DNA from 3 places in the Neobacillus terrisolis genome. Region 3 is predicted to be linked to each of the others. Evidence: riboswitches for the same ligand, from Rfam matches in the RefSeq annotation. Region 3 holds a riboswitch; each other region holds the start of a gene.
What was found. A riboswitch is a leader RNA that binds a small molecule or an ion and turns the genes downstream of it on or off. The one in region 3 is predicted to bind glycine.

Region 1 (3,286 bases), on a different contig from region 3:
ACTGCACATGAAAGGCCCTGCCCTAAAGAACCAGTCGAAATATCTATACCAGGACACTTTTTCATATCAGGGTGACCTTGAAAAGGTGATCCGTATTGTCTTAAAGTATGAATGGTTTCGTACGGCACAAATCCCAATAGTGCTAATGCTGAATATTGGATCGGGCAAACATGTCCTTTTGATAAAACAAAGCGATCACGGTCTTCCCATTTTGGGTTATTGGGATCAATATTCATTTCCCGAAAGTATAGGGCTGCAATGATATCTGCTGCAGATAAGGAACCTCCCGGATGCCCTGATTGTGCTTCGTAAATCATTGTTAATGCTGCTTGTCTTAACTCAATCGCTTTTTGCTTTAATTCTTCAATACTAATATCTTTCATCTCAGTCACCTCGTTAAATTATGACTTGCTGTTTTAAAAACCGGGTGTTTGTCATGTTGTATACTTGTCTACTAAGGTACCTTGTGTTTTTAGTGTACCTCCACAACTTTGAATAGTCAACAGTGATATTCGATTAAATATATTTTTTTTACGAGACTTGTTCTGCCTTGCTTTTAAAAAAGGGCTGTGTTAGAGACGAATGTTGATTTTGAGCACTCTGTTGATTGGAGCGGAAGGTGCGAGACTCCTGCGGGAGAAGGTGTCTCGGGAGCCCCCACAGGCGCTATGGCGCCGAGGAGGCTCCAGGACTCCCCCGCGGAAAGCGAGCACCTGGAGCGGAAATCAACAGCCAAATTTAACACAGCCAAAAACAAAAAAACCGCACAAGTGACAAATAATCACTGTGCGGTTCAATATGATGAATCGACTGTATTCTTTAAGCAGCCATTTTTTGAGCTTTTTCCTTTTTCTGTCTAAAATAATACAGTGTAAATAATAAAACAAACCATAAAGGTGTCATTAATAAAGCTGTGCGTGTTGCTTCAGCAATTAACATAACAATAAGAAGAAAACCAAAAAACGCTAGCACGGCATAATTAATAAATGGTGTGAATGGTGCTTTAAATATTGATTTTTCATGTAAATCTGGTCGTGTTTTTGAATAGCGAATATGAGAGATTAAGATAATACTCCAAACCCAAATAAAACAAATCGCACTAATGGTCGTCACTATTCCAAAAGCTTGTCCCGGGATAAGCCCACTTAATAGAGCTCCAGCCGAGATAACGACTGTTGATGTAAACAAAGCATTGCTAGGTACAGCATTTTTATTTAATTTAGCATATGAATTTGGGCCTTGGTCATTTTTGCTTAAGTTATATAAAATTCTACTCGTTGAGAACATTCCACTATTACAAGCGGAAGCAGCTGAAGTTAACACAACAAAGTTAATGATACCTGCAGCTAAAGGAATTCCTACTAAACTAAATGTTTTAACAAAAGGACTGGTAGCTGCATTCAACTGTTCCCATGGATTAATCATTAATAGTACAATAATCGCTCCCATATAGAAAAACAGAATTCGTAAAGGAATTTTGTTGATCGCGGATGGAATGTTCTTTTGCGGATTAGATGTTTCTGCTGCAGAAACCCCTACTAATTCTACGCCAACAAAGGCAAAGAGAACCATTTGAAACGATAATAAGAATCCAGTTATTCCGTTAGGGAATAAACCTCCAAATTCCCAAATGTTACTTACTGAAACGGTACCGGCATCCGTTTTGAATCCAATGACCAATAAAACAATACCAATTCCGATTAATGCAAGAATGGTAATAACCTTAATAATGGCAAACCAAAACTCTAACTCTCCAAAAAGCTTAACAGTCAATAAATTGAGCCCTAATAATATGACTAAACAAGCAATTGCAGGAACCCACTGCGGGATATCGAACCAATATTGTACATATACGCCAACTGCAATAATATCCGCCATCGCTGTCATGATCCAACAAAACCAATAGGTCCAACCAGTTACATACCCTGCCCACGGACCAATATAATCTGTTGCAAAGTCCGTAAAGGATTGATAGCCTGCATTAGATAAAAGGAGTTCCCCTAATGCCCTCATCACAAAAAACACTGCAATCCCAACAATTAAATAAGAGAAGATAATTGAAGGACCTGCTAATTGAATTGCTTTTCCTGAGCCTAAAAATAACCCTGTACCGATCGTACCACCAATTGCGATGAGCTGGACGTGCCGATTTTGCAAGTCCCGTTTTAATTCATGCTGTGCCAACTTAATTCCCCCATAATTTTTTTGTTTTTTCCTTCGTAACGATTAAAACGCAAATAAAAAAGAGACTGGAAAGCTCCAATCTCTTAAAACGACAGAATAAAAAATAGTATTTGCTATTTTTCCACGAAAAAAAATAACAAATAGTATTCGATACTCTTCTGTCCTTTTGCCTGAGATAATGAACCCTTCGGCGCCGCAAATCATTGCGGTCTCTCCAGAAGCTGCTCCTGCTATAGTTTGATCCATAGCAATCATAGCTTGCTAATATTTAATTGTTTGGTAGATGGAAAAGAAATACCTCTCCATCCTTTTATATTATTTTGCGATAATTTTAAATTTTATCAGTAACTTTTCGTTCAGTCAAGACCCTTTCAATTTCGTTCATATAAAAAATAATTATCTATTAAAAAGAATCAACTCTTGCTTCTGACGTTTAATCCTTGTATATTCAAATTTGGAATATCACAAATTTTATTGAAGACCCATACTGGTTATAAGAGTGATTGTAATGATTTCTCCGGCAACATCTAAAAATGAATCCATCAAACTTCGTAATTTGAGGATAGCTTATTTAATAGCCATCGTTATTACCATTTTATTAGGCCTAGCCTCCAGAAAATACAGCCATCTTCTTTTCATATTTGTAGCTCAGAATGCCGGCGATATGCTGTGGGCTATGATGGTCTATTTTGGCTTCCGCTTCCTATTTGTACATAAAAGCGTACTCACCTCCATTTTGCTTAGCTTATCGTTTAGCTTTGGCATTGAGTTCAGTCAGTTGTATCAGGGAGACTGGATCAATCAAATTCGTGGAACACTGCTCGGTGCATTAATCCTCGGTAAAGGATTTCTTACGATTGACCTAATTCGATATTCTGTTGGAATTATCATCGCGTCTATCCTGGATAAAATGATATTTTGTCCTCGTAAGCGTAAATAATCTTTGGGTTTAGTATATTAATTTGGAAGGGACTGGATTGAATTGATACATAAAATTGCCATCACTGTTGTTAGATTTTTATTGCACATCCGCTTTAAAATAAAAATTGAAGGATTAGAAAACATCCCTACGGGTGCCGCTATAATTGCTATGAACCATACT
Region 2 (3,286 bases), on a different contig from region 3:
CTCAAACAGATGGATTTTCTCATATAACAGCTTTAAAATATGCTCTTCCACTGTGTTTTTTGTAGCAAGATTATAAATCATTACATCCTTTTCCTGACCGAGTCGGTGAATCCGGCCAATCCGTTGCTCCAATCGCATCGGATTCCATGGTAAATCAAAATTGATGATGTGGTTACAAAACTGCAGGTTTATCCCCTCGCCACCCGCTTCAGTGGCAATTAACACCTGAGCCTGCTTCTGAAACAGTTCCCTCATCCAATCTTTTTTGCCGCGCTTAAAACCGCCTCGGAACGGAACGGAGGTAATGCCATGCTGTTTAAGAAACCATTGCAGATACATTTGGGTTGCCCGATATTCTGTAAAAATAATTACTTTATCATTAACGGATTGGATTAATTCAAGCGCCTTATTTGCTTTTGAGTTAGTTTGAATCGCCTCCACTTTTGCCATTAATGTTTGAACTGTTTCGGCAAAATAGGGCGTTGGATTTTCTTGTTTTTCGAGCATGTTCTTTAATGTAAAATAAACTGCTTCACGACTGCTACAGGCCTCCCGCTGCAGGGTCATTAATGAAAATTGGCTTGAAGTAATCCAATTATCTTCAGAACGCAAGTTAGAGATGGAATCATATAAGTTTTTTTCCTCCGCGGTAAATTCAATCGGGATGGTCTCGACTTTTCGTTTCGTCCATTCGATCCCTGTATCAGCTCTACGGTTGCGAATCATCACTTTATTGACGAGATCTTTTAAATGCTGGTCATCGTTAATGGAACGGGCTTCCCGTTTATATTTTTCAAAAAACGCTGTTTCATTTCCTAAATGACCAGGCTTAAGTAATGAAACGAGATTAAAGATTTCTTCAATTCGATTTTGAATCGGAGTAGCTGTTAGCAATAAACAAAATTTCTTTTTTAAGCTTTGGACAAACTCATAGTTTTTTGTTTTATTGTTTTTTAGCTTATGAGCCTCATCAATAATGATTAAATCATAATTTTGTTCAAAAATAATTTCGCGATGAGGGCTTCGCTTTGCGGTATCAATTGATGATACTACGACATCAAACTGCTCCCAAACATAGCTTTTTCGTTGGGAAACAGCTGGAATAAAGAATTTTGAATTTAGCTCCATGACCCACTGAGTTACTAATGAAGCAGGAACGAGAATTAATACTTTTTTTACTAGACCCCGAATCATATATTCTTTTAAAATCAAACCTGCCTCAATGGTTTTTCCAAGTCCAACCTCATCTGCTAATATAGCTTTTCCGTTCATGTTTTCAAAGACTTGCTTGGCAACCTCAAGCTGGTGTGGGAGGGGGGTTAAATCTGGGAGATGTAAGGGTGCCTGAAGTCCTTCAAACTCAGGTATAACAGTATGCTTTTCGACATCTACCGCCAATTTGAATAGTTCCCAATTTCCCCATGGTCCGTCATTTGTCATTCTTTGCAAAAATTCATCCGTCCAGGATGAATCAAAATCGATTTGCACGGACATAATTTACAGCTCCTTTATATATTAGGTTGTGTTAAAGAACAATGTTGATTTTTTCCTCTCTGTTGATTGAAGCGAGCACCTGGAGCGCAAATCAACAGCCAAAATTTACAGAACTTTAAATTAACAAAGTAATAATATATTGCTCAACCAGGCTTATCGATGGTAGGATGGAAATAGTTAATAAGTTTTGAAATTTGCCACATTATTAAATCTGTAAAATGTTTTTTCGCATTATTTGGGTATTAGTGTATCCAAGTATGAAAAAAATATTGGTGCGAATGATAACAAGGGGAGAGACTACTTTATGTAGCGCCGAAGGAGCAAGCACTCATGCGAATCTCTCAGGCAAAAGAACTCTTGTTTGACGCAACTCTGGAGAGCGCTCCGACTTTAATGGAGCCACCAAAGGGGACAGCCGGTTACGGTAAACTTTCAGGTGCCAGGACAGAGACCCACCGTTTGAACAACGGGAGGTTTCTGTCCTTTTTTAGTTTCTGAAAAAAGGGTTTTCAAGCGTGCTAACCAAGTAATGTTGAGGGGGAAAACAATGTCTGAGTTGAAGAGAACACCTGTCTTTGAAGTTTACAAACAATATGGTGCCAAAACCATCGATTTTGGGGGCTGGGAGCTGCCTGTTCAATTTTCAGGAATCAAGGAAGAGCATGAAGCAGTTCGGACCAGGGCTGGCTTATTCGATGTCTCACATATGGGAGAAATAGAAGTTATAGGACCCGACAGTCTTTCTTTCTTACAAAAAATGATGACAAATGATGTTTCACAAATCAAAAGAGGGGCTGCTCAATACACCGCAATGTGTTATGAAAATGGGGGCACAGTCGATGATTTATTAATTTACAAACTGACTGACTATCATTACTTGCTGGTTGTCAATGCCTCAAATATTGATAAAGATTACAATTGGCTCGCAAAACATCTTGAAGGGGATGTAAAATTACAGAATCAATCGGAACAAACTGCGCAATTGGCTTTACAGGGACCTCTTTCAGAGCAAATCCTTCAAAAGCTTAGTCCAAAAATGAATTTAACCGATATTGGATTTTTTCAATTTGAAACAGGCGTTGCTTTGAATGGGATTGAAGCCTTAGTGTCCAGGACAGGATACACGGGAGAAGATGGGTTTGAAATTTACTGTTCTGCTAAGGATGTTGTGTCATTATGGCAGGATATACTTGAAGCTGGATGGGACGAAGGAATACTTCCTTGTGGCTTAGGGGCAAGGGACACGTTAAGATTTGAGGCGATGCTTCCTCTCTATGGCCAAGAGCTTTCTCCAAATATTACGCCGATCGAGGCAGGAATTGGCTTTGCAGTAAAGACTAATAAACAAGATGATTTTATCGGAAAAGCCGTACTTAAGAAACAACGTGAACAGGGAGCGGCCCGAAAGCTTATTGGTATAGAAATGATCGACCGCGGCATCCCAAGACACGGCTACCCCGTTTTCAAAGATGGCAATAAAATCGGCGAGGTCACAACCGGTACCCAATCGCCTACTCTAAAAAGAAACATCGGTCTTGCTTTGTTACATGCAGAACATACTCATATAGGTACGGAACTCGAAGTTGAAATTCGCGGGAAACGCATAAAAGCCCAAGTAGTTCAAACCCCGTTTTATAAAAGAAGTAGAAAATAAAAAATTGTTCATAATTATTAAGCTTACTTTGTTGATCTTCGCTGCAGGTGCGAGACTCCTGCGGGAGAAGGTGTCACGGGAGCACCTGGAGCGGAAATCAACAAACATAAAATAGGAAATAGTATTGGGGGAAATGCA
Region 3 (3,286 bases):
AATTAACCGAATACGGAGTGGTAATTCCAACTCCCATCCAAGAACAAGCAATTCCATTTGTGATGGATGGTAAAGATATAATCGCCCAAGCGCAAACGGGGACAGGGAAGACGTTTGCGTTTATTTTGCCGATTCTTGAAAAACTTGCACCAGAAGCTGCTCACATTCAAGCTCTGATTGTAACGCCAACAAGAGAATTGGCCTTGCAAATTACCGATGAAGTGGAAAAACTAATCAAGGATATAGATGAAATCAATGTCTTAGCAGCATATGGTGGTCAAGATGTTGAGAAGCAATTAAACAAATTAAAGAAGAACATCCAAATTGTTGTTGGGACTCCTGGGCGGCTTCTCGATCATATTAGGAGAGGAACGATCGACCTATCCTCCTTGTCACACCTTGTTCTCGATGAAGCAGACCAAATGCTTCATATCGGGTTTCTTGATGAGGTGGAGGAAATTATTAAGGAAACTCCGGCAACACGGCAAACGATGTTATTTTCGGCAACGATGCCTGCTGAAATTAGAAAGCTTGCTCAGAAACATATGCGTGCACCTCAGTATATTCAAATTGAAAAAACGCAAGGACCGGCACAATCCGTTAAACAAATTGCGATCCATACAATTGACCGGGCAAAGCAAGCAACTCTTATTGAATTAATCGAAACGCATCGCCCGTTTTTAGCGGTTATTTTTTGCCGGACAAAACGCCGGGTCAGCAAGCTTTATGAGGCGCTCCGGGCACACGGCTTTAAGTGCGATGAATTACACGGAGACTTGACTCAGGCTAAAAGAGAACAGGTAATGAAAAGATTCCGTGATGCCGAGGTCCAATTGCTTGTAGCTACAGATGTTGCAGCTAGAGGTCTAGATGTAGAGGGAGTAACCCACGTCTATAACTATGACATTCCACAAGACGCAGAGAGTTATATTCACCGGATTGGCCGAACCGGTCGAGCAGGCATGACTGGCCTTGCGGTTACTTTATATGCATCCAAAGATCGCCCAGCTCTTGATTTAATTGAAAAAGAGCTAAATATTACAATTAACAAGCAAAACATCGGCAATATGAAGATGTCTGAAAATGAGTCAAAGGATAATGCAAGCAAACCAACCCGAAAGCAGCAAGCAAAAGGCAGGAAAAAACCTAGCTCAGGTAAAAAAGATTTGAATTCCCAAGATAGAAAAAGGGACGAGCGCTCTTCAGCAAGGAAAGGATCGAAAGAAGAACCTATTCGAGGAAAGAAAAGCGAACGCGGTTTTGAAAAATCACGAGGTGAGGGAAAGAAAACGGAACGCGGTTTTGAAAAATCACGAGGCGAGGGAAAGAAAAGTGAACGCGGTTTTGAAAAATCACGAGGTGAGGGAAAGAAGAGCGATCGCGGTTTTGAAAAATCACGAGGCGAGGGAAAGAAAACGGAACGCGGATTTGAAAAATCAAGTCGTGGAGGAAAGAAGAGCGATCGCGGCTTTGAAAAAACACGCGGTGAAAGAAAAAATACCGATGGCGAAACAAAAAATACAATAAAGAAATTTGAGGGAAAACCTGAAAAATCCAGAGGTCTAACAAAGAAAAATGACCGTTCCAAAGGTCCAGTTGAAAAAGAGCAATCTCAACGATCAAAGCCAATTCGTGGTACTTCTAAAACTGGTTCCAATAGAAAAAGTGCTAAAACAGGTGCTGGAAGAAAGAAAACCTCCCGATAAATTCACGCGACAAAAGGGATTTTCTTTTACCAAAATGAAAATCCCTATTGACGCTTCTGAAAATTATTGATAACATCACTTTGTTAATTAAATATTATAGTAAGCGATGAATGTTATGGATCAAACTATAACGGGAGCAGCTTCTGGAGAGACCGCGCAAAGTGGCGCCGAAGGATTCACAATCTCAGGCAAAAGGACAGAAGAGTAACGAATACATTAATGTGTATGTTATTCTACTGACTATAGAGATTGGAGATATTCCAATCTCTTTTTTAATATTTCGCGCAGAAATATTTTTATTTTAATATAATAAAATGGGGTGCTTAGGATGAAACAAAGACGTGCAGTTGTTAGTGTAATCGGAAAAGATCAGGTTGGGATTATCGCGAAAGTAACCAATATTTTGGCGGATAACAGTATTAATATTTTAGATATCAGCCAGACGATTCTGCAGGATTTCTTCACGATGATGATGCTGGTAGATGTATCCGGCAAGGAAAACCTTGAACAATTGCAAAAGCAATTCGATGAAGTAAGTGACGAATTAGGTCTAAAAATCAATATCCAGCTTGAGGAAATCTTCCAAGCCATGCACCGGATATAAGGAGGTTAACAAACATGAATATTGCCATTCAAGAAATGATGGAAACGATCCGTATGGTTCAAATGGAAAACCTCGATATACGTACGGTTACAATGGGGATTAACCTCCACGATTGTGCGGATTCAGATTTTGAAAAAATGAACCAAAAGGTCTATGACAAAATTACAACCTATGCGCGCCAGTTAAAAGAAGTGGCTGAACAGGTTGAGAAAGAATTTGGGATCCCGATCATCAATAAACGTGTTTCTATTACACCAATTGCAGAAATTCTTGGAAATGCAACCAAGGATCAGGCAGTTGAACTGGCGAAAACATTGGATAAAGCAGCTAAGGTACTTGGCATTGATTTTATCGGCGGGTATTCTGCTCTTGTACATAAAGGAATTGCCAAAGGTGACCAGACCCTGCTTGATGCACTTCCAGAGGCGTTAACGGTAACAGAGCGAGTTTGTTCGTCGATCTCCGTTGCGACAACGAGAACTGGGATCAATATGGATGCTGTCAGTAAACTTGGCCATATCATGAAGGAAGCGGCCGAGCGAACGAAAGACCAAAACGGCCTTGCTTGTGCCAAGCTCGTTGTTTTTTGTAATCCGGTGGAAGACAATCCATTTATGGCAGGAGCATTTCACGGATCTGGTGAAGGGGAAGTCGTTCTTAACGTTGGTGTCAGCGGACCTGGAGTTGTCTTAAATGCTCTTAAACGCCATCCTGAAGCAGACCTTGGTGAGGTGTCTGAAGTCATTAAAAAGACTGCCTTTAAAATAACCCGTGCTGGCGAGTTAATCGGTCGTGTCGTAGCCGAGCGTCTTGGAGTTCCATTTGGAATTATGGATTTATCGCTTGCTCCGACAAATGCGATTAATGACAGTGTCGCAGAAATTTTGGAAGAAATCGGGCTTGAGCGAGTTGGAACTCATGGAACGATTGCTGCACTTGCGTTGATGAATGATGCGGTGAAAAAGGGCGGAGCGAT

Region 1: it holds a riboswitch for glycine, as region 3 does, so the genes downstream of both, ACI48O_RS03985 (amino acid permease) here and ACI48O_RS17645 (ACT domain-containing protein) in region 3, are expected to answer to the same signal.
Region 2: it holds a riboswitch for glycine, as region 3 does, so the genes downstream of both, gcvT (glycine cleavage system aminomethyltransferase GcvT) here and ACI48O_RS17645 (ACT domain-containing protein) in region 3, are expected to answer to the same signal.

The regions. Positions count from the first base shown of each region.
Region 1 is NZ_JBKFGH010000006.1:555-3,840, reverse strand. It holds gene ACI48O_RS03990 (transketolase) at 1-383, opposite strand, end outside; gene ACI48O_RS03985 (amino acid permease) at 820-2,184, opposite strand; glycine riboswitch at 2,333-2,412, opposite strand; gene ACI48O_RS03980 (ribosomal maturation YjgA family protein) at 2,693-3,124, shown strand; gene ACI48O_RS03975 (lysophospholipid acyltransferase family protein) at 3,167-3,286, shown strand, end outside.
Region 2 is NZ_JBKFGH010000018.1:85,383-88,668, reverse strand. It holds gene ACI48O_RS12390 (DEAD/DEAH box helicase) at 1-1,494, opposite strand, end outside; glycine riboswitch at 1,773-1,861, shown strand; gene gcvT (glycine cleavage system aminomethyltransferase GcvT) at 2,042-3,148, shown strand.
Region 3 is NZ_JBKFGH010000029.1:64,349-67,634, reverse strand. It holds gene ACI48O_RS17650 (DEAD/DEAH box helicase) at 1-1,706, shown strand, start outside; glycine riboswitch at 1,840-1,916, shown strand; gene ACI48O_RS17645 (ACT domain-containing protein) at 2,035-2,310, shown strand; gene ACI48O_RS17640 (PFL family protein) at 2,325-3,286, shown strand, end outside.